2 linked regions of the Sagittula stellata E-37 genome follow. Each later gene encodes a partner of the first gene's protein in a complex. Links are inferred from orthologs where the notes say so. Each region holds a gene or a part of one and is shown in the gene's direction. Other genes may lie near its edges.

The links.
Region 2: the proteins of ccmE (region 1) and ccmB are in contact, whole or in part, in a solved structure (PDB 8CE8), measured with the Escherichia coli proteins. The link is inferred for Sagittula stellata E-37 from one-to-one orthologs.

Annotation. Positions count from the first base shown.
Region 1 is NZ_CP155729.1:2,860,520-2,876,438, reverse strand. Bases 9,191-12,141 are described here. They hold ccmE (cytochrome c maturation protein CcmE), read left to right. Parts: upstream 9,191-10,416; coding sequence 10,417-10,866; downstream 10,867-12,141. Other genes in these bases: ABFK29_RS13560 (ATP-binding protein), read right to left, coding at 10,966-12,141; argC (N-acetyl-gamma-glutamyl-phosphate reductase), read left to right, coding at 9,191-10,194. Also shown: ABFK29_RS13605 (indolepyruvate ferredoxin oxidoreductase family protein), read left to right, coding at 1-2,898; ABFK29_RS13600 (MarR family winged helix-turn-helix transcriptional regulator), read right to left, coding at 2,903-3,358; ABFK29_RS13595 (FAD-dependent monooxygenase), read left to right, coding at 3,506-5,422; ABFK29_RS13590 (lysophospholipid acyltransferase family protein), read left to right, coding at 5,533-6,423; ABFK29_RS13585 (glutamate racemase), read left to right, coding at 6,448-7,260; ABFK29_RS13580 (BLUF domain-containing protein), read right to left, coding at 7,283-7,879; ABFK29_RS13575 (DUF3592 domain-containing protein), read right to left, coding at 8,101-8,844; more of argC, read left to right, coding at 9,166-9,190; more of ABFK29_RS13560, read right to left, coding at 12,142-12,384; eno (phosphopyruvate hydratase), read right to left, coding at 12,548-13,822; ABFK29_RS13550 (DMT family transporter), read right to left, coding at 13,896-14,807; ABFK29_RS13545 (ROK family protein), read right to left, coding at 14,918-15,868; ABFK29_RS13540 (GH1 family beta-glucosidase), read right to left, coding at 15,880-15,919. UniProt on the Escherichia coli protein: Heme chaperone required for the biogenesis of c-type cytochromes. Transiently binds heme delivered by CcmC and transfers the heme to apo-cytochromes in a process facilitated by CcmF and CcmH.
Region 2 is NZ_CP155729.1:2,000,582-2,008,061, forward strand. Bases 3,991-6,911 are described here. They hold ccmB (heme exporter protein CcmB), read left to right. Parts: upstream 3,991-5,083; coding sequence 5,084-5,740; downstream 5,741-6,911. Other genes in these bases: secF (protein translocase subunit SecF), read left to right, coding at 3,991-4,066; ABFK29_RS09485 (Mth938-like domain-containing protein), read left to right, coding at 4,081-4,434; ccmA (heme ABC exporter ATP-binding protein CcmA), read left to right, coding at 4,482-5,087; ABFK29_RS09500 (heme ABC transporter permease), read left to right, coding at 5,826-6,575; ccmD (heme exporter protein CcmD), read left to right, coding at 6,572-6,724. Also shown: ABFK29_RS09460 (calcium-binding protein), read left to right, coding at 1-166; ABFK29_RS09465 (trypsin-like serine peptidase), read right to left, coding at 332-973; preprotein translocase subunit YajC, read left to right, coding at 1,122-1,409; protein translocase subunit SecD, read left to right, coding at 1,417-3,084; more of secF, read left to right, coding at 3,098-3,990; more of ABFK29_RS09510, read left to right, coding at 6,912-7,259; ABFK29_RS09515 (hypothetical protein), read right to left, coding at 7,341-7,469. UniProt on the Escherichia coli protein: Required for the export of heme to the periplasm for the biogenesis of c-type cytochromes.

The DNA of each region.
Region 1 (15,919 bases):
GGCGTACAGGAAATCCTCGACTTCGGACTTTATGGCTACGCGCTCAGCCGGTTTTCCGGTTTGTGGGTCGGTCTCAAGACGATGAAGGACACGGTGGAGGCGACGGCGGTCGTGGATGGCCGTCCCGACCGCGTGTCCCTTGTGACGCCCGACTTCCCGATGCCCGAAGGTGGGCTGAACATCCGCCTCGGTGACACGCCTCATGCGCAGGAAACGCGCATGATCGACCACAAGCGCTTTGCGGCCGAAGCGTTCTCGCGCGCGAACGGTATGGACAAGCGGGTCTGGGGCAAGCCGGGGGCGAAGATCGGTTTCGTCTCGGCGGGCAAGAACTGGCTCGACCTCGTGCATGCGCTGACCCTTCTGGGCATCGACGCGGCGGAGGCCGAGCGGCTCGGTATCACCACCTACAAGGTTGGCCAGGTCTTTCCGCTGGACATGCAGGGGTTCCACGACTGGGCCGAGGGCCTCGATCTGATCGTGATCGTCGAGGAAAAGCGCAAGCTGATCGAGGTGCAGGTCAAAGAGGCGATCTTCGACGACAGACGTGGCCGGCGGGTCTATGGCTGGTACAAGGGCGGTGCGGGCAGCATGCACCGGGACGAGCTGTTTCCAACGCGCGGGGCGCTGGACCCGATGTGGATCGGCCGAAAGCTGGGCGAGATTCTGATCGAGGAGGGACGCGGCACAGATGCCGTGCGCGCCGGTCTTGCCAGGATCGAGGAGGCGACACGCGCCGACAACACGCCCGACATTGCCGCGCGGGTCCCGTACTTCTGCGCGGGCTGTCCGCACAACTCGTCCACCAAGGTGCCGGAAGGGTCGCGCGCCTATGCGGGGATCGGCTGTCACTACATGGTGCAGTGGATGGACCGTTCGACGCTCGGTTTCACCCACATGGGGGCAGAGGGGGCCAACTGGATCGGCGAGGCGCCCTTTTCGAAGACCGGACATGTGTTCCAGAACCTTGGCGACGGTACCTACAACCACTCCGGTGTTCAGGCGATCCGCGCGGCTTTGGCCTCGGGCGTCAACATCACCTACAAGATCCTGTTCAACGATGCGGTTGCCATGACCGGCGGCCAGAAGAACGAGGGCGGCCTCACCCCCCAGCGCATCGCGGACGAGGTGCGCGCCATGGGGGTCGAACGCGTTGCCGTGGTCTACGACGAAAAGGAGGATGTGGCCTTCGGCGCGTTTCCGTCCGGCGTCACGATGCACGAACGCGCCGAGTTGTCGGAGGTGCAGAAGGGGCTAGCGAAGCACGAAGGCGTGTCGGTGCTCCTCTACATCCAGACCTGCGCCGCCGAAAAGCGCCGCCGCCGCAAGCGCGGCCAGTTCCCCGATCCGGACAAGCGGGTTTTTATCAACACCGATGTCTGCGAAGGCTGCGGGGATTGCGGCGTGCAGTCGAATTGCGTGGCCATCGTGCCGGAAGAGACGGAACTGGGCCGCAAGCGGGCCATCGACCAATCCGCCTGCAACAAGGATTTCTCCTGCCTGAAGGGATTCTGCCCATCTTTCGTGACATTGGAAGGCGCGGAAGTGAAGAAGGCTGAGGTCGCGAAGCTCGACCTCCCGGACATGCCTTTGCCGGACCTGCCGAAGATCGACGGCACGTTCAACGTGGTCGTCACCGGTGTCGGTGGCACAGGTGTCGTGACCATCGGTGCGGTTCTCGCGCAGGCGGCACAGATCGATGGCAAGGGCGCGGCGATGATGGAAATGGCGGGCCTCGCCCAGAAGGGCGGTGCCGTCCACATCCATCTGCGCATTGCCGAAAAACCCGACGATATCTCGGCCGTCCGGGTCGCGACCGGCGAGGCGGATGCCCTGATCGGCGGAGATCTGGTGGTCAGTGCCGGGGCCAAGACGTTGGGGCTTACAAAGACCGGGCGCACCGGCGGTGTCGTCAACAGCCACGAGTTCATCACTGGCGACTTTACCCGGAACACCGAGCTCGCCCTGCCGGTTGACGCGCTCAAGCTGGCGCTGGAGGCCCGGATCAAGGACAGGCTCGCGATGTTCGATGCCAGCGATCTTGCCAAGGCCACGCTGGGCGACTCGATCTTCTCGAACATGATGATCCTTGGGGCTGCCTGGCAGATGGGGTTGGTGCCGCTGTCGCATGACGCCATCGCCGCCGCGGTCGAGCTGAACGGGGCCGCCGTCCAGCGCAACCTGCGTGCTTTCGAGATTGGACGCTGGGCCATCCTGCACGCGGAAGAGGCCGCACGCCTTCTGCGACCGGTCGTGGTCGACAAGCCGAAGTCGCTGGACGAGCAGATCGCTTTCCGCGCCGATCACCTGACGAAATACCAGGACGAGGCGCTTGCCGACAAATACCGCGCGCGCCTGAAGGACATTGCCGACCCGCGGCTGAAGGAAGTGGTCGCGAAAGGATATCACAAGGTTCTGGCCTACAAGGACGAATATGAGGTCGCTCGCCTGCACCTCGAAACCCGCGACAAGGCGCGCCAGCAGTTCGGCGGCGTCTTCGAGATGACGTTCCACCTGTCCCCGCCGCTGGTGGCAAAGGAAGGGCCGGACGGGCGCCCGGAAAAGAAACCCTACGGCGAGAAGATGCTGAAGGTCTTCGGTGTGCTGGCCCGCATGAAGGGGCTGCGCGGCACGGTCTGGGACGTCTTCGGACGGTCGGAAGAACGCCGGATGGAGCGGGCGCTGATCGCACAATATGAGGCCGACATGAAGGAATGGCTGCCGAAGGCCCGGCCCGAGATCATGGACCCGTTGGTCGCGCTGGCGGAACTGCCGTTGCAGATCCGCGGGTTCGGCCCCGTCAAGATCGCGAACGAGGCGAAGGCCGCGAAGCGCCGTGAGGAATTGCTGGCGGTGCTGAAAGCCGGTGGCGCACCGGTCTCGCAAGCGGCAGAGTAAGCGCCTACGTCCTGCGTGCCGGCGTGGCGGGGGGCTCACCGACCGGGCCTATGGCCTTGCGGGCGAGCACAATGAAGGTCTCGCGCTCTGCCTCCGTCAGCCTGTGGAGCATCTCGTCCTGCAGCGCCGTCACGACGGGCAGGCTCGCCTCGAACAGAGTTCTGCCGTCATCGGTCGGTCGCACCTCGCGGGCGCGACGGTCGTGGCGGCTGACCTCGCGCCGGACAAGTCCTTTCTGTTCCAGCCTGTCGATCACGCCGCCTATGGTCGCGCGATCATAGGCGATAGCCGCCGCGACACTCGCCTGGTCGATGCCGGGCCGGTCGATGATCGCATCGAGGGCGGCAAACTGTACGGGTGTCAGATCGTACCCGGCATCCGCCATGTGCCGTGAAAACACCTGCGTTGAAATCTGGTTCAGCCGCCGAATCAGGTGGCCTGGCATGGCGTGCACTTTCATCTGGCGGTTCCTTCTTCGGCTGTAACTAAAGTCATTAATCACAATATGTTATTGAATTTGATTTGTATACTTACCTTTCTGCCGAAAAATGATATGTGTAGATATCAATTCGCGCCGGCACGGTGCGCGACACGAGGAGGAGCCCCCATGCAATTTTACCTCGACGGTTTTCGCGGCGGAGATCCGGACATCCGCAACGCCGCGCCCAATCGGCGGGACCGTGGGCCACATGCGCCGCTGCCCAGCGAGGTCGACGTACTGATCGCTGGCTGCGGTCCAGCGGGCCTTTGCCTTGCGGCGCAGCTTTCGCGGTTTCCGGAAATCGACGTGATGATCGTCGAGCGCAAACCGGGGCCGATCGAAAAAGGGCAGGCGGATGGCGTCAACACCCGCACGATGGAGATGTTCCAGGCCTTCGGTTTCGGCGAGAAAGTGAAGCGCGAAAGCCACTGGGTAAACCAGACGGCCTTCTGGTCGCCGGACCCCGCGAACCCTGCGCACATCCGCCGGATCGGCCGGGTGCAGGACGTGCCGGAGGACAGCTCCGAGATGCCGCACACGCTAATCAACCAGGCGCGCATCCACGAGCTTTTTCTCGACGTGATGCGCAATGCGCCGTCACGGCTGGAACCGGACTATGGCTGGTCGGTCGTGAATGTCGTCGTCGATCCCGCGACCGAGGACCATCCGGTCACGGTCACGCTTGAGAACACCGGCGTCAATCCCGGCGAGACGGTGACGATCCGCGCCAACTACGTGGTCGGCTGCGACGGCGCGCGGTCCAATGTGCGCAAGGCGATTGGCGGGCAGTTGCACGGCGACGCGGCGCATCAGGCCTGGGGGGTGATGGATATCCTCGCCAACACCGACTTCCCCGATGTCCGGCAGAAATGCCTCGTCGCCTCTCAGTCCGAGGGCAACATCCTGATCCTGCCGCGCGAAGGCGGCTACCTGTTTCGCATGTACGTCGAACTGGACAAGCTGAACCCGGATGAGCGTGTGTCCAGTCGCAAGTTCTCGGCCGATGACATGATTGCCGCCGCGAACCGCATCATGGCGCCCTATACCATCGACGTGAAACAGGTGGTCTGGTGGTCGATCTACGAGATCGGGCACCGTCTGACCGACCGGTTCGACGACGTGGGCCAGGACGACGCACGCAATCCCCGTGTGTTCACCGCCGGGGACGCCTGCCACACGCATAGTCCCAAAGCCGGGCAGGGGATGAATGTGTCGATGCAGGATACCTTCAACCTCGGCTGGAAGATGGCGCACGTTCTGACGGGCCGTGCCGACGCCAGCCTGCTGCGGACCTATTCCGCCGAACGCTGGGTCGAGGCGAAGCGCCTGATCGACACCGACCACCAGTGGGCGCGGATCATGTCCGCCCCGCCGGGCCAATCGGAACTCGACGGGTCGGGCATGCCGCGTTTCCAGAAGCAGTTCATCGAGAACCTGATGTTCACAGGCGGCCTTGCGGTGAAATACGACGCGTCGCGCCTGACCGCGAAACAGAGCCACCAACACCTCGCCATCGGACAAGAGATCGGGCGCCGGTTTCATTCCGCGCCGGTGGTGCGTGTGGCCGACGCGATGCAGATGCAACTCGGCCATGTCGCGGAGGCGGATGGACGCTGGCGCATCTATGCCTTCGGTGGGCAAGCGGACACTTCTGCACCCGGCTCCGCGATCCATCGGCTGGCGGAGTGGCTGGAGTCGGATCCAGCCTCGCCTGTGGTGCGATACACGCGGCCGGATGAAGATCCGGATGCGATCATCGACCTGCGCGCCGTGTTCCGGCAAACCTTCGAAGCTGTGGCGATGGAGGACATGCCGCCGCTCTTGAAGCCGATCAAAGGGCCGTTGGGACTGCAGGATAATGAGAAGGTTTTCTGCCTCGATCACAAGGGGATGGGCGACATCTACGACTTGCGCGGCATCGATCGGGAAAAGGGCTGCATGGTCGTCGTTCGGCCCGACCAGTACATCGCCCATGTCCTGCCGCTGGACGCTACGGCAGAGCTGGCGGCCTTCTTCGACGGAGTCCTGTTGCCGCAAAGGTAGGCGCGCGCGCCGGGGCAGCGTCATCAAAGCGCCAAAAGGGCGTTACATTTTCTGGCCAGAACGCGCGAACCGCAGTAAAGGCTGCGGCATCGGGAGCACGGGGAGGAGCCATGCCCGCCAGCTGCAGAGACGTGACGCGCGACATTTCCTATTCCTACTCGGCCAGGACCCGGAGCGGCCGCGCGATGATCCGCCTTATGGAGAACGCCACCGGGCGTCTTGGGCTGATCCGCCGGGCTGCCGGCTACGAAACGGAGGTGGGGCAGGGCCGCGACTTCTGGGAGGTCATGGTGACGCGCTATGGCCTCGGGCTGGAGGTCATCGGCGGATCGCTCGACAACCTCCCCAAGCACGGGCCGCTCGTGGTCACCGCCAACCATCCGTACGGGATCCTCGATGGTCTCATGCTGGGGCACATATTGTCGGTGGCGCGGGGCGACTTCCGCATCCTCGCCAACGGGGTTTTCCGCAAGGCGGCGGAACTGAACCGCGTCGTGCTGCCGATCTCCTTCGACGAGACCAGGGAATCCGTGCAAATGAACCTCGACACCCGGCGGGAGTGTCTGCGTTACCTCGACAGCGGGGGCTGCATCGGTATCTTCCCGGGTGGCACGGTGGCCACGGCGGAACGCCCGTTCGGACAACCGATGGACCCGGGCTGGCGTACCTTCACCGCAAAGATGATTGCCAAGTCCGGCGCGACGGTCGTACCGATTTACTTCGACGGGCATACATCGCGCCTGTTCCAGCTTGCCTCGCACCTGCACACGACCCTGCGCATGGGGCTGCTGATCAAGGAATTCCGGAAACGGGTGGACACGCCCGTGCGAGTCGCCATCGGTCAGCCAATCCCCGCGCACGAGATTGCCCTGCGTGCCAGAGACGCGCGCGCGATGATGGATTTCCTGCGGCAAAGCACCTATCAGTTGTCGCCGACACCGCTGAAATCCCTCGAATACGGATTCGAATTCGAGCAAAAGCACAAGATGCGGCGGCAGTGAAGTGACAGGCACACGGGGCAGGACATGGCGGTAGGTGTATTCGATTCGGGCCTTGGTGGCCTGACCGTATTGGATCGGGTTGTGAAACGGCTGCCGGACGTTCCGTTCGTCTATTTTGCCGACAGCGCCCACGCGCCCTACGGTGTGCGCGACGCCAACGACATCTACGATCTGACCACGCAGGCCGTATCCCGGTTGTGGGACGAAGGCTGTGATCTGGTCGTTCTTGCCTGCAACACCGCCAGCGCGGCGGCGCTCCGCCGGATGCAGGAATCCTGGGTCCCGCGCGACAAGCGCGTTTTGGGGGTCTTCGTGCCGCTGATCGAAGCGCTGACCGCGCGCCAGTGGGGCGACAACTCTCCTCCGCGCGAGGTGGGCATCCAGCACGTCGCCCTTTTTGCCACGCCCGCAACCGTGCGCAGCCGCGCGTTCCAGCGCGAACTGGCTTTCCGGGCAATCGGTGTCGACGTGGAGGCACAGGCCTGCGGCGGTCTGGTCGACGCGATCGAGGAAGGCGACATGATCCTCGCCGAGGCGCTGGTTCGCAGCCACGTGGACGCCCTGAAGCGCAAGATGCCGACACCCGAGGCGGCCATCCTGGGCTGTACGCATTACCCGCTTATGCAGGACATATTTCAGGATGCACTGGGTCCGGACGTGCATGTTTACAGCCAGGCGACCCTGGTGCCGGATTCTCTGGCCGACTACCTCGATCGGCATCCGGACATGTTGGGCCGTGGCACGACCAGCCGGTTCCTGACGACGGGCGATCCGGCGCGTGTCTCGCGCCATGCAACCCAGTTCATGAAGCGCCAGATCACCTTCGAAAAGGTCTGACCTGGGGCACCCTGATCGCGGTTCATGCGTCGGATAACGGCGGCCCGGCAGTCGGCGGGGGCGGAAACCTCAGGTTCAGATAGCCGCGAAGGTAGAACATGATCTCCTTCGTGGCGCCGCGCGGAAAACGCGCTTCGAGCGCGCGGCGCGTCAGGCTGAAATAGCAGGGCAGGTTCGATATCGTGCCGTCGAGCCGCCGGAACCCCATGGACCAGCCGTCGAAGCGCCGCAACTTGGCCGGTCCATAGTGCATGACCTTCATCTTGTAGTGCCGCGGGTCCCGATAAATCCGGTGCAGGGTGGGATCGAGGATGTCCCGAGGCCCTTCCAGCACTTCGAAGAAGTTGCGCGACTTGTATAACAGCAGTCCGCTCAGGCGTCTGGCGAGATTGGACTTCGCAGTCTCGACCATCAGGTGGTCCAGCGCGCTGTCGCTCAGCCGTGTGCGTGTATGGCTGATGCAGATCGCCCGGACCAGAGACGCCGAGTTCACCCCTTTCCCGGGCGATGCGGAAGCGGTGCTGCCGGACAGGTGGTCGAAATCGACGACCGCCATCCCGCAGTAGCCCTGACCCGTGGCAGCGCGGACGGGCCGTACGATGCCTGTAAATGCGTTCATCTTCCCCCTCCTTTCTGCACTGTGCCTTACGGCTGTCCGACGCCGGAGGAGGTCATGCCGCTGTCCGGGGCGATGCCCGCGATGCGGGCGGCTTCGAAGCAGAGGACATAGCCATCCTGCGAAGGACGCCTTGTCCGTGAGTATTTCAGTCAAATCTTAACGGGCCGCTTGATCGCGATGTATCGTCTGTCCCGACCCAAGGTTCCTGGCGGTTCGGCGGCTCAGGTCCGGGGATCCCTCGGGCCGACGTCTCCTTCCCACCATGCTTTCGTCAGGCCCTGGTAGATGGAGATCCGGCTGCCTTCGGGAAAGGCGCGGAGAATGTCCCGGCGGTAGGGCAGGCTCTTGCCTTCCCGGCCACGTTCATCGCGCCAGGCCAGGCGGTAGAGACGGCGGGAGTTCACGGTGATGTGGGTGCGCAGATGCTCGGTCACCACGGCCCTTTCACGCGCGCCGTAGCGGCGGGCGCGCAGGGCGGCGATGGCGCGACGGGCGGGAACCCAAAGCGCAGCAAGAAAGATTGTCCCAAAGACCAGTGCGATGCCCTGCGTCACGGCCGATGCGGTCCGGGTCTCGCCGCGCGACAACTCGATCGTGTCCGGCTCCGACGCGAGATACCACAGGGTTACCGGGGTGCCGATGGCACTCCGGTCATGGGTTGCCGCGTCAGTGTTCTGTTCGACCGTGAGTGGTGCGCTGCCGTCCGGTGTGAACCGGACCTTCACGAAGTAGGACCGCGTTTCGTCGCCGTCGCTGTCGTGGGACACACGGATGTCGCGGCCAAGCACGGTGCCCACTGTCTCTATCCCTTCGGCATCGAAACGCTCAGCCGTCCGGAGCGTGAAGTGGCTGACCAATGTCAGGATCAGCGTCACGACCAGCGGAATATAGGCAATCCAGCCGCCCATCCGGTGAAAGAGGCGGGAGAAGGAGACCGGTCTGGAAAGTGACGGTTCGGCTGGCATGGCGCAGAGAGTGCCGCGAGCTTGGGCCCGGATCAAGCGTAGGTCACTGGTCTGCGGTGTTTTTTTCTTGGTGCCGTGGCCGAGCGGTGGTGGGGCACGCGGCAGGGTCGGGATGGCTCCGGGAATGCGCGGCCGTGCTTTTACGGATCTCGCATGGGCCGTGCGCGCTAGGCAGTTGCGAGAGAGGCATTTTGGCGGTAATGCAAATCCCAAAGGAGATACTGCATGATCGGGACCCGCAACGATTTGCGACGATGACGTTCATGCCGCGCCGGGGCGCGGCACCTGCAGCCCATCCTTCGTTTTCATGAAAGGTGTCTCATGACCCAGTCCATCGCCATCATCGGCGCGTCCGGATACACCGGCGCGGAACTCATCCGGCTGATTGCCACCCACCCGTCGTTCGAGATCAAGGCGCTGGCCGCCAATTCCAAGGCCGGCCAGAGCATGGCACAGGTCTTTCCGCACCTGCGCCAACTCGACCTGCCGACGCTGGTGACGTGGGAGCAGATCGACTTTTCCGAGATTGACCTGTGTTTCTGCGCTCTGCCGCACAAGACAAGCCAGGAGGTTATCTCGAAACTGCCCAAGAGCTTGAAGATCGTCGACCTGTCGGCCGACTTCCGTCTGCGGGATCCGGCCGCCTACAAGACATGGTACGGCAACGATCATGCCGCCGTCGACATGCAGAAAGAAGCGGTCTACGGTCTGACCGAGTTCTACCGCGACGAGATCGCCGGAGCGCGGCTGGTGGCGGGCACCGGGTGCAACGCGGCGACCGGTCAGTACATCCTGCGGCCGCTGATCACCGCCGGTGTGATCGACCTTGACGACATCATCCTCGATCTGCAGTGCGGCGTATCCGGCGCGGGTAGGTCTTTGAAAGAGAACCTGCTGCACGCGGAACTCTCGGAAGGGACGAACGCCTATGCGGTCGGCAGCACCCACCGGCATCTCGGCGAATTCGACCAGGAGTTTTCCAAGCTTGCCGGGCGCGAGGTGAAGATCCAGTTCACACCGCACCTCGGGCCGTTCAACCGCGGCATCCTTGCCACCGGCTACGTGAAGGGCGAGGCGGAGGCGATCAACATGGCGCTTGAAGCCGCTTACGCCAACGAGCCGTTCGTGGAGGTGCTGCCCTTTGGCGAGACGCCTTCCACGCACCACGTCCGGGGATCGAACTTCGTCCACATAGGCGTGGTGGCGGACCGGCTGCCGGGACGGACCATCGTGGTCGCGGCGCTCGACAACCTGTGCAAGGGGTCGTCCGGGCAGGCCCTTCAGAACGCCAACCTGATGTTGGGTGTCGAGGAAACCGCAGGCCTCATGCTGGCGCCCTGCTTTCCGTAGGCGGGGTTTTCCGGATTGAGCGCGCCTGCGCGCGCTCTTTCTGCCGGGGGCAGGCCCCCGGACCCACGTCGGGGCGCTGCCCCGAACCCCGGGGTATTTGGGCCAAGATGAAGGGCCGGCGGCCGTATCTGGGGGCGATCGGGACGGGCAAATCGCCACAGGCCTCCCCGCGCTGCGGGGAATCGCATATATAGCGATGCACCGATCTTTGGGAGGACAGACATGGCGCTGAAGTCGCTGAAGAAGAAACGGCGGATCCAGGTTGTAGCACTGGCTGTGGTCGCGCTGATCGTCTCGACCGGACTGATCGGTTACGCGATGAAGGACGGTATCAATTTTTTCCGGTCTCCAAGCCAGGTGATGGAGGAGCCGCCGTCCCCGAACGAGGTCTTCCGGATCGGCGGGCTGGTTGAGGATGGGTCGCTGGAACGGGGTGTCGGCGAGACGATCCGGTTCCGGGTGACGGATGGCGGCGCGACGGTGCCGGTCGTCTTCACCGGCGTGCTGCCCGATCTCTTCGATGAGAACCAAGGCATGGTGGGCACCGGGCGTTACGTCAACGGCACCTTCGAAGCCTCTGAAATCCTTGCCAAACACGACGAGACCTACATGCCCAAGGAAGTTGTGGACGCGCTGAAGGCGCAAGGGGTCTACCAGGAGCCGGAGAGCTGATCTCACGCACGTTGTGCAGTGAACCGCGGAGCTGTCCGGCCAGCCAGGGGCTGTCGATGGATTGGGCGGCCTCGTTCGGACCGGCGCTCGACAGTGTTGTCAGTGCACTTTTGCCAGCGGCTTGCGGATAGGGGGCCCGGACCCCGGGGTGGTATGCTCGTCTTGGATCGTTGAGGCTTGCGGCTTGTCCTTTCGGACCGCCGTGCCCGAGGGCGGCGGGCTCCACGGACTGGCGGGGAGGACGAGTGCGACGCGCAGCCCGCCCAGCGGTGCGCGGTTGATCTGTATCAGCCCACCCGATTGGCGCGCGAAACCGGACACGGCGGACAGTCCGAGGCCGGACGCCTCGCTTTTGGCCTTGGTGGTGTAGAACGGCTCCGTCAGCATGGCGAGCGCCTCACGCGGGACGCCGGGGCCGTTGTCCTCGACGAAGAACACCGTGTAGGGAGGCGGGCATTCGGTCTTTTGCGCAGGGTCCGGCAGCGTGTCCTGGGTCTCCACCCAGATCCGGATATCGCCCTTTCCCAGCAAGGCATCCTGCGCGTTGAGGCACAGTTGCACGAGGCAGGTTTCCAGCATGTCTGCGTCGACATAGGCGGTCAGCGGCTCGGCGGGCGGCGCCAGCGTGATCTGCATGCCCGGATCGAGAAGGTCGCTTAGCAGGTCCTCAAGCCGGTCGAGGAAACCGCCAACGGACAGGGCCATGGGGGTGAGCCTGGTGCGGCCCGAGGCCGCGAGCAATTGCTGGACCGTCAGAGCCGCCCTGCGTGCCGCCTTTCGGCTGAGGTCGAGTGCGGCCATGCGATCCTCGGGCGTGTCGAGGAGTTCGAACAATTCGAGGTGGCCGAGGATCACGGTGAGCTGATTGTTGAAGTCGTGCGCCACGCCACCGACGAACTGGTTCAGTGCGCGGGCCTTCTGGGCATTCGCGTATTTCTGTTGCGCCTCGCGAAATTGCGTCTGTCGACGCGCATCGGTCAATAACGAGACGATCACATAGGTCGTCAGGGCGGCGTCGGCCACGATGACAAGCGCACCCTCCTGCCAGCTGCGGGTCATGGGCAGGACGATGGCGGCTGCGGCCCCGAATATGGTGAGCAGAAGGCATACATCGACCGCGATGATCGCGAAATCCCGCTGGCGCCTGTGCAGCAGATAGATGGTGTAGCCTGTCAGGGTTGCTGCGGCGGCGAAGTCCATGCCCGTGCCGGGTGAAGAGGCGAGAATCCAGATCGGGAGCGAGAGGAAGATCAGGCCGGAGGCGGCATAGGCCGCCAGGACAATCGCGATATCGAAGACCGGCGTGCGCATGTGTCGCCGCGCAAGCAGCGCCATGATCGTCAGTTCGGAACCGGTGTGAGCAAGGAACCAGAAGATGACGAGGTGGTCTGGCCGGGCGATGTAGTACGCAGTGGCGCCGATGCCGACGAGCAGGATGCGCAGCAGGGTGTCGGACCGCGACCGGTGCTCAGCACGGCGGATTTCCTCCAGTCGTTCCTTGTATGCCGCGGAAGACATAACGTTCACCCTGCGCTTCCCGATCACCGGCGGCGGCCGGAAATCGGGTTCGATGATAGGGGGATGGACACGATCGCTCTATGGACGTCGGGGCCGTATTGCCCGGAGGCGTGGTCTCATCCGTATAGGGCTGGCACGTGTCAGTTGCGCCAGCCCGCTGGTGTCATCTCAGGATGGAGCGACCGGCGTAAATCGCGGTGTCTTCCAGCATTTCCTCGATCCGGATGAGCTGGTTGTATTTCGCCAGCCGGTCGGACCGCGCCAGGCTGCCGGTCTTGATCTGGCCGCAGTTCGTGGCGACGGCAAGGTCGGCGATGGTGGCATCCTCGGTTTCGCCGGAGCGGTGCGACATGACGTTGGTCATGCGCGCGCGGTGCGCCATCTCGACCGCCTGGAGCGTTTCGGTCAGAGTACCGATCTGGTTGACCTTCACCAGCATGGAGTTGGCGCAGCCCTTCTCGATGCCCATCGAAAGGCGCTTGGGGTTGGTGACGAACAGGTCGTCGCCCACAAGCTGACAACGGTTGCCCAGAACGTCCGTCAGCATCTTCCAGCCATCCCAGTCGTCCTCGGCGCAACCGTCCTCGATCGAGATGATCGGGTAGTCGTTCACCAGCGCCTCAAGGTACTTCACGTTGTCTTCTGGCGACAGCGACAGGCCTTCGCCCTTCATCTCGTACTTGCCGTCCTTGAAGTACTCGGTCGAGGCGGCGTCGAGCGCGAGGTAGATGTCTTCGCCAGGCTTGTAGCCTGCCTTCTCGATGGACTTCAGGATGAAGTCGAGCGCGTCGCGCGTTCCCTTCAGTTCCGGTGCGAACCCGCCTTCGTCGCCCAGACCGGTCGACATGCCCGCTGCCGAAAGCTCCTTCTTCAGGGTGTGGAAGACCTCGGAGCCCATGCGCACCGCCTCGGCGATGTTCTCCGCCGCGACCGGCATGATCATGAACTCCTGAATGTCGATCGGGTTGTCCGCGTGTTCGCCGCCGTTGATGATGTTCATCATCGGGACAGGCAGGGTGCGGGCGGATGTGCCGCCCACGTAGCGGAACAGCGGCTGGCCGGCAAAGTCGGCTGCGGCCTTGGCACAGGCCAGCGACACGCCGAGGATCGCGTTGGCGCCCAGGCGGCCCTTGTTGTCGGTGCCGTCGAGTTCGATCATCGTGAGGTCGATGGCCACCTGTTCGGTCGCGTCGAAGCCGACGATGTTCTCGGCAATCTCGCCGTTAACACTTGCCACGGCATCCCGGACGCCCTTGCCCATGTAGCGCGACTTGTCGCCGTCGCGCTTTTCGACGGCTTCGTGCACGCCGGTCGATGCGCCGGAGGGCACGGCGGCCCGGCCCATGGTGCCGTCTTCGAGGAGGACGTCGACCTCGACGGTCGGGTTGCCGCGGCTGTCGAGGATTTCGCGGGCGTGGATGTCGATGATGGTGCTCATGGCTGTCTCCGGAGCTGGGCGTCTGTCCGGAGGTTTATCAGGCCGCGAGTGAAAGTAAACGGTGGCGTTATCGCTAACACGCCTTCCGGCGCGAGGGTTGCGCTAACGCCTGCGCTGCGGGTGCGACTGTACGGGCCAGCGCACGTTCCCGGAGGAAGGTATACAGTCCCGCGGCGAAGATGATCCCGGCGCCGACGTATGTCATCATATCGGGACGGTCGCCAAAGATCAGAATGCCGAGCGCCGGGGTGAACAGCAGGCGCGTGTAGCGGAATGGGGCGACGATGGAGGCCGGTGCCATGCGCATCGCCGTCGTGATGGCAAGATAGCCCAGCGTGGTGACGAAAATGGTCCCCAGAATGAACCACAAGGTCAGTGCGGAATAGTCCGACGACCGTTCCGCAAAGCTCCAAAGAAGGATGCCGGCAGGGATGGTCACGGCGAACCCCCATGTGGAAATCGCCAGCGCCGGGATGTGGGGCGGCGACAAACGGGTGACGAGGTCGCGACCCGAAAGGCCCGCAATGCCCATCACGGCAAACAGCTCGTACCCGGTGAAGCTGGCGGACCATGGGCGGATCACCAGCAGCATGCCGAAGATGCCGATGGCGACAGCGAACCAACGGCGCGGCCCGATCTCTTCCTTCAGGAAGATCGCGGCACCGATTGTGACCACCAACGGGCCGGTCTGCATGATCGCCGCGAAGACCGGAAGAGAGACATGGGCGATCCCGTTGACAAGCCCGATGGCGCCGATGATCTCGAACCCGTTGCGGAGCAGGATCATAGGATGCAGCGCGTCCTTCGTCAGGATCTTCACACGCATTGCCAGGGCCAACGCGATGAAGAACGCGGTGCCGCCGATCGAGACAAGCGTCATCACCTCGCCGATGGGAGCGCGCTGGGTGGAAAGCTTGTAAAAGGCGTCGGACCCGGACAGCAGGGCCATGGACAGGATCATCAGGAGAATGGCGCGCAGGGTCATGCCGGTCTTGTGATCCCAATTGCAGGATTCGGCAAGATATGTGCCGAGCGCACATTTCTGCGCATGTCAGGCAACGACCGCCGCGAGGGCATACGCTGCCTGCCAACAGTTCAGTTCGTGGCGGTCTGCAGCTCGTGCAGGTGGGCCGCGCAACCCCGCAGCGCCGCGTAGTCGTCCGTCACGAGGTGCACGGGGAACTGCTCCATGAAGGCAGCGAAGCGGCCCTTGTCACGAAACGCCTCCGCAAAGCCCAGCTCCATCAGGTGGGGCCCGAGGTGGCGAGTGACACCGCCCACAAGGAAGACGCCGCCAAAGGGCAGGGTGGTCAGGGCAAGGTCGCCCGCATACCGTCCGAGGTAGCGCACGAATAGCTTTGCCGCCTTGCGGGCGCGGTCTTCGCCTGCCGCGTAGGCCTCCATCACCGTTGCGGCTTCGCGACGGTTAGCGCCGTCCCCGATGAACTCGTCGAGGTTCTCTAGCCCGCGGCCTGACAGGATCTCTTCCATGCCGGAGGACGGAATGCGCGCGTTCATCCAGTCGACCAGCCGCAGCTCCTCCGTATCGCGCGCTTGAAGCGCGATGTGCCCGGCCTCTGCCGCAGGGACCAGCGTCAGCGTGCCGGAAGTGTGCACCGGGACGGCGTTCAGCCCGGTCCCGACGTTGACCACCAGCCGCACATCGCTGGGCGCGGGCTGACCCGGCATCAGCGTCAGGAGGCTGTCTGCATCGAGATGGGGGACGGAGTGCCCCTGCGCCTGCAGGTCGTTCAACACCACCACGCGAGCGCCACCAGTGCGGGCCGACAGCGCGCGCGCGTCGATGGTCCAGTCGAGATTGGTGAGTGTGCCCACGCCGTCCTTCACCGGTCCGGCCATGTCTACGCAGATCGCGCCGACGAGCGGATGGGCGGAGAGGTATGCGTCGAGGATCGGCTCAAGGCCGGGGTGTTCGGCGTTGCGATAGCGTTGGATGGTGTCGGTCAGCACCTCGCCATCGTCACACAGCGCGACGCGCGTGTTCGTGCCGCCGATATCGACGGTGACGGAAACGGGAGTGATCATGGCTGATCCCTTCAGCTTTGCAGCGCGGACTTCAATTCGTGGTATGAGGAC
Region 2 (7,480 bases), 860 kb from region 1 along the record:
TTATCACCCGTCCCTGATCCCGGCGGACGGCAGCGCACCGGTGGCGGACCTGCGCGACAGCGACGAGGGCGCGGTCCTGTCGGTCAACGGCCACGACGCGGCGGTCTTTGCCGATGCGCTTGCACGGGACCTGAACGGGCATGTGCGCGTGGTCAGTCGCGTCTGAGGCAGACGGATGAGCCAAAGGACAGAAACCGGCTGGGCCACGGGTGCCCGGCCGGTTTTCCTTTGGGCAGAGCTTGCGCAGGGTGAGCGGCAACCCCACCGGTTGCCCTGACGGCCCCGGCCAACTGGCGTCCCGCCCACAGCGAACACCGCCCTCCCGGCGCGGTCAGCGTCGTGCAAGCTGACCGAGAAGCCAGGCGTCCACCGGAACGACGATGGCCTCTTCCTCGACCACTGCGGCGATGACGGCGACGAGCCGTCGGCTGCGCCCTTCGCCGAGTAAGACCGGCCCGCCGGACTGGCCCGGCTCCACCCGGCAACGGATGCGCCAGAGCGGGCCTTTCTCCTCACCGTAACACAATGGCGTGATCGTGAGCTGGTGCGGTGCCGAACGGCGGTATCCCATCAGGGTCAGCGGCCCCGGTGGCACGCCAAGCCCCACGGGCAGCGGGCTTGGGTCCAGCGCCAAATCGAGCGTCACCAGCGCGATGTCATGCGCGATGTCGAAGCGGCCTTCGCTGTAGGCTTTCGGATGCACGGTCACGGCCTTGATTCGCGCGGCACCCGTGTGGTGCTTTCCGTCCCAGCCCGCGACGAAGGTCATGTCCCCGACCCGCTTGAGATATCCGTCGGTGGGCGTTGTGACGCAATGGGCGGCGGTCAGCGCAACATCGGGGGCCACGAGCGTCGCGGTACACATCTCGCGGTGACGGTAGCCGGCAAGGTTCAGGCGACCGACCGCATTCTCGGCAAGGGCCGTGGCAGGTGGCAGGGCGGCGGCGACAGTCAGGAGCAAAACCCGTAACATGGCCGCAGCATAGCGCGTGACGGGCCTGCGCGACCATCTGCCAGCCTGCCGCGCACCTTGCATCCGGGCGCAGGTCCGCATAGGTAACGCCCAATTTCGCGGGGGATGCCCCGCCGATCCGACACAGAGATCCAGCAGGGAGCATCCAATGGACCAGAACGCCCTTTCCTCTTTCGTGATGATGGGTTTGATCTTCGCGATCATGTATTTCCTCCTCATCCGTCCGCAGCAGAAGAAGGTGAAGGAGCACAAGGCGATGATCGAGGCGGTCCGCCGCAACGACATCATCGTCACCCAGGGCGGGATCATCGCCAAGGTCGTCAAGGTGAAGGACGATGCCGAGCTCGAAGTGGAAATCGCCGATGGCGTGAAGGTGCGGATCATGCGGTCCACCATCGCGGCGGTGAAATCCAAGACCGAACCCGCAGAGGCCTGAGACCCACATGCTGCAGATCGATGCCTGGAAGCGTTGGCTGATCTGGCTCACCGTCGTGGTGGGTCTGCTTCTTGCCTTGCCGAACCTGTTCTATGGACGGGTCGAGATCCACAACGACGCGGTCAAGGCCATCGAGGCAGGTGACGATACGTCGGAGAACCGCGCGGCAGAGGCCGAGTGGCCGTCTTTCCTGCCGTCCGGGCTGGTGAACCTCGGGCTCGATCTGCGCGGCGGTGCGCACCTGCTGGCGCGGGTGCAGACCGCGGACGTCTACAAGGCCCGGATGGAGTCGCTCTGGCCGGAAGTGCGGGACCTGCTGCGCGACGAGCGCGACACGGTGGGCACGATCCGCTGGAATTCCGAAGCCGTCGACCGCGGCGAACTGCGGGTCAGGCTTTCGAAACCCGAAGGCATGCAGCGCGCCATCGAGGTGGTGCGCGGGCTGGCGCAGCCGGTGGTCACGCTGACCGGCGCGGGCGCGTCGGATATCTTGGTGCGCGGTGAGGGCGACGAACTTGTCGTGACGCTGTCGGAGGCAGAGAAGCAGGCGACCGACGACCGCACGCTGCAGCAATCGCTCGAAATCATCCGGCGCCGCATCGACGAGGTCGGCACCCGCGAACCGACGATCCAGCGGCAGGGCGCGGACCGCATCCTGATCCAGGTGCCGGGCATCGGCTCGGCCGCAGAGCTGAAGGCGATCATCGGCACCACGGCGCAATTGACTTTCCAGCCCGTCGTCGGCCGGACCACCAACGAAAACGACGCGCCCGGACCGGGGAACGAGCTGCTTCCGTCACTGGACGAGAAGGGCCTTTATTACGTGTTGGAACAGACCCCGGTCGTGACCGGCGAGGAGCTGACGAACGCGCAGCCGACCTTCGACCAGAACGGGCGCCCGGCGGTGAGCTTCAACTTCAACCCGTCGGGGGCGCGCAAGTTCGGCGACTACACGGCCGCGAACATCGGCTCGCCCTTCGCCATCGTGCTGGACGACGAGGTGATTTCCGCCCCCGTGATCCAGAGCCACATCGGCGGCGGCGCGGGTATCATCACGGGCAACTTCACGGTCGAGGAATCGACCAACCTTGCCGTGCTGCTGCGCGCGGGCGCTCTGCCGGCAGGACTGGAGTTCCTGGAGGAACGGACCATCGGGCCGGAACTGGGGCAGGACAGCATCGAGGCCGGCAAGCTGGCGACCGGTGTGGCCTTTGTCGCGGTGCTGGGCTTCATGGTGGCCAGCTACGGGCTGTTCGGCGTCTTTGCCAATATCGCGCTGATCCTGAACGTCGCGCTGATGTTCGGCCTGCTGAGCCTGATCGGGGCGACGCTGACGCTTCCCGGGATCGCCGGGATCGTACTGACGGTCGGCATGGCGGTGGACGCCAACGTGCTGATCTTCGAGCGCATACGCGAAGAGCTGAAGACGGCACGCGGTCCGGCGCGGGCGATCGAACTGGGCTATGAAAAGGCGCTGAGCGCCATCGTCGACGCCAACATCACAACCTTCATCACCGCCGTGATCCTCTACGTCATGGGCTCCGGCCCGGTACGGGGCTTCGCGGTCACGCTGGGCTTCGGGATCATTACCTCGGTCTTCACCGCGATCTTCGTGACGCGGCTGTTGATCGTGACGTGGTTCGAACGCCGCCGCCCCAAGACCATCGAAGTTTGAGAGAGAGCCTTACATGCGACTGAGACTGGTCAAGGACGATCTGAACTGGGACTTCTTCTCGAGATCCAAGCTGTGGCTCGGCATCTCGGGGTTGATGGTGGTCATCGCGCTGGCAAGCTTTTTCATCCAGGGGCTGAACTACGGTATCGATTTCCGCGGCGGCACGACGATCCGGACCGAAAGCGCGGAGCCGGTCGACGTAGGCGCCTACCGTGATGCGCTCGCGTCGCTCGGACTGGGCGACATTGTGATCTCGGAGGTGTTCGACCCGAACTTCCGGGACGACCAGAACGTCGCGATGGTGCGCATCGGCGCGCAGGACGGCGAGGAAGCGGTCAGCACCGAGGTCATCGATTCGGCCGAGGCCGCCCTGAAGGAGGTCGCCCCGGACATCCGTTTTACCTCGGTTGAATCGGTGGGTCCGAAGGTTTCGCAAGAGCTTATCCAAACCGCCGTTCTGGCGGTGGGCCTCGCGATTGCGGCGGTGCTGGTCTACATCTGGCTGAGGTTCGAGTGGCAATTCGCGCTGGGGGCGGTGATCGCACTGATCCACGACGTGGCACTGACCATCGGTATTTTCAGCGAATTGCAGATCCGCTTCGACCTGGCGATCATCGCGGCGTTGCTGACCATCGTCGGCTATTCGCTGAACGACACGGTCGTGGTTTTCGACCGGGTGCGCGAGAACCTGATCAAGTACAAGTCCAAGGACCTCAAGGAGGTCCTGAACATGTCCATCAACGAGACCATGAGCCGTACGATCATGACCTCGCTGACCACGCTTCTGGCGCTGATCGCGCTTCTGGTGCTGGGCGGCGACGTGATCCGTGGCTTCGTCTTCGCCATGACGTGGGGCGTGATCGTCGGCACCTATTCGTCGATCTTCGTCGCCTCGGCCTTCCTGCTGCGGCTCGGGGTGAAGCGCGACTGGTCGAAACCCGCGGACACGCCGGGCACGCAGTTCGGTGACATCGACGCCTGAACGACGGAGGCCATATGCGCCTGAACGAGATCATCTATACCGACGCCCGGCCCGTGGACGGTTATGGACCGGGCTTCTTCCGTGTCGGCGGCGAGGTGCATGAAGGTGCGCTGCTGCTGTGGGACAAGGGAAAGGCCGGTTGGGGCGGTTTCGAGGATGACGGCAGCCTGCTGAGCTTCGTCGATCTGGTGGATGTGATCCTCGTCGGCACCGGGGCGGAGATCTCCTTCCTGCCGAAAGAGCTGCGCGAACGGTTGGAGGCCGAGGGGCTGGGGGTCGAGGTGATGAGTTCACCTTCGGCCTGCCGGACCTACAACGTGCTGATCAGCGAAGGGCGCCGCGTCGCGCTGGCGGTGCTGCCGGTCTGAGGCGGAGGGCGCTTTCTCATGATAATTCAGGGCCTTCGGTGACGGCGTTGCGGGTATCCGGGCTGGGGGTCGCACGTGGCGGCGTACCGGTGCTCGAAGGGCTGACCTTCGAGGTCGGCCCCGGCAAGGCGCTCGTCCTGCGCGGCCCGAACGGCTCCGGCAAGACGACGTTGCTACGCACCATCGCCGGTTTGCAGCCGCCGCTGGAGGGGGAGATCGCGGGCGCCGGTGAACGCATCGCTTACGCCGCCCATTCCGACGGTCTGAAGTCCATGTTGACGGTCACCGAGAACCTGAGGTTCTGGGCGCAAGTTTTTGGCACCGAAGACATTTCCCGCGCGATCAACGCTTTCGACCTGATCCCCTTGCGGGACCGGCTGGCTGGCAGTCTGAGCGCCGGGCAAAAACGCCGTCTTGGGCTGGCGCGGTTGATGGTGACGGGGCGGCCGGTCTGGGTGCTGGACGAGCCGACGGTGTCGCTGGACGCCGCCTCCGTCGCGCTGTTTGCCGATGCGGTGCGCGCGCACCTCGCGGGCGGTGGCTCGGCACTGATGGCCACGCATATCGACCTCGGGCTGAAAACAGACGTTCTGGACGTGACGCCCTTCAAGGCGAAGCCGCGTGTCGCCGCCGAAGACGAGGCCTTCCTGTGATTGCGCTTTTGGTCAGGGACCTGCGGCTGGCGGTGCGGGCAGGTGGGGGGTTTGGCCTCGGCCTCGCGTTTTTCCTGATCGTCACGGTGCTGGTGCCCTTTGGCGTGGGGCCGGAGACGGGCCTCCTGTCGAAAATCGCGCCGGGTGTCCTTTGGATCGGCGCGCTTCTGGCCTGCCTCCTGTCGCTGGACCGCATCCTCGCGCTCGACTGGGAGGACGGATCGCTCGACCTGCTGGCCACGGCCCCCTTGCCGATGGAGGGCATCGTCAGCGTGAAAGCGCTGGCGCACTGGATCACCACAGGCTTGCCGCTGGTGGTTGCTGCGCCCGTGCTGGGCGTGCTGCTGAGCCTGCCTGCCGGGGGCTATCTGTGGGTCTTTGTCAGCCTCGCGCTGGGGACGCCGGCGCTGTCGGTCATCGGGACATTCGGCGCGTCTCTGACCGTCGGGCTGAAGCGGGGCGGGCTGCTGATGTCGCTGCTGGTTCTGCCGCTGTACGTGCCGACGCTGATCTTCGGCGCAGAAGTGGCGCGGCGCGGCGCCGAGGGCCTGCCGGTGGCGACGCCGCTGGCGATGCTGGCCGGGATCAGCTTCGGTGTCGTCGCGCTATTGCCGTTTGCCAGCGCCGCCGTGCTGCGGATCAACCTCAGGTGAGGCAAGGGGCTGGGCGCCCGGGGACATATTGCCTCGGGCCGATATTTGGGGTGTATGGAATTCGGGGGCGAAGGTAGGGAGAGCCATGGCGTCGATCTGGGAATATGCCAATCCGGTCAAGTTCATCCGGACCACGGACCGGGTGTTGCCGTGGCTGTCGGCGGCGGCTGTCATCGCGTTGGTGGTCGGGCTCTTCTGGGGCTTCTTCCTGACGCCCGACGACTACCGCCAAGGAGCGACGGTCAAGATCATCTACCTGCACGTTCCCGCCGCTCTGATCGCGATCAATGCCTGGCTCATGATGCTGGTCGCCTCGCTGATCTGGATCGTACGCCGCCACCACGTGAGCGCGCTGGCGGCCCGGGCGGCGGCGCCGGTCGGGGCGGTGATGACGGTGATCGCACTGGCCACCGGCGCGATCTGGGGGCAGCCGATGTGGGGGACTTGGTGGGCGTGGGATCCGCGTCTGACGTCCTTCCTGATCCTGTTCCTCTTCTATCTCGGGTACATGGCTCTTTGGGAAGCGATCGAGAACGATGACTCGGCGGCGGACCTGACGTCGATCCTGTGCCTCGTGGGGTCGGTCTTTGCGATCCTCAGCCGCTACGCAGTCAACTTCTGGAACCAGGGCCTGCATCAGGGCGCGTCGGTCATGCGGGCAGGTGCGTTGGCCGGCGACACGGAAGAACGCGTCTCCAACGTCTATGCCGTGCCGCTGTTCGTCTGCATGGCGGGGTTCGTCCTTCTGTTCATCGCACTGGTCTTCCTGCGCACCCAGACAGAGATCCGGGCCCGGCGGACAAGGGCGCTCATGGCGCGGGAGAGGGTGGCATGATCCCGGAACTGGGTAAGTTCGCGGGGCCGGTGCTGGCCTCTTACGGGGTGTCGCTTGCATTGCTGGCGCTGCTGATCGTCGCGTCCGTCCGGCGGTCGCGGCGCGTGAAGCGCGAACTGGAACAGGTGGAGGACCGCAAGGATGTCTAAGGTGTCGCCGCTGATGATCCTGCCGCCGGTGATCTTCGCCGCCTTCGGGGTGATGGCCTACCTCGGGCTGAAGAACAGCGACGAAACGCACCGCCTGGAATCGGTCTTCGAGGGCAAGCCGGTCCCGGCAATGACGGATGTTGCGCTGGAGGGCCATCCGGGTATCACGCCGGAGATGCTGGCCCGGGGCGAGGTCGTGCTGGTGAACTTCTGGGCCTCCTGGTGCCCGCCGTGCCGCGCCGAGCATCCGCAGCTTCTGGCGCTGCAGGCTGATGGCTTGCCGATCCTTGGCGTGAATTTCAAGGATCAGGCCAAGAATGCGGTGTCTTATCTGGAGGACGAGGGCAGCCCGTTCGAAGCGGTCGCCTTCGACCCGAACGGCCGCACGGCGATCGACTGGGGGGTGACCGCACCGCCGGAGACCTTCATCGTCGACGGCGACGGCACGGTCTTGTTCAAGTTCGTGGGGCCTCTGGTCGGATCGGACTACGAGCAGCGGTTCGTGCCGGAGCTGGAGAAGGCGTTGGCCGACTGACAATTGCCCGGCGCAGGTGCGCGCGTGCAGGTCGGATGCCTCCGGCGGAGGTATTTTTTGCCAAGATGAAGGGCAGCGCCGTCAGAGTTCGCAGACGGTGGCCTGCTGATGGGTGTCGCACGGGGCCTTGTTGTCCTGTGTGCCTGCGTAAGCGCCGATCACGGCGAGCAGGAGCAATGCACCTGCCTGCAGAAGGGTAATGACTTTCATCTCTGGGCGCC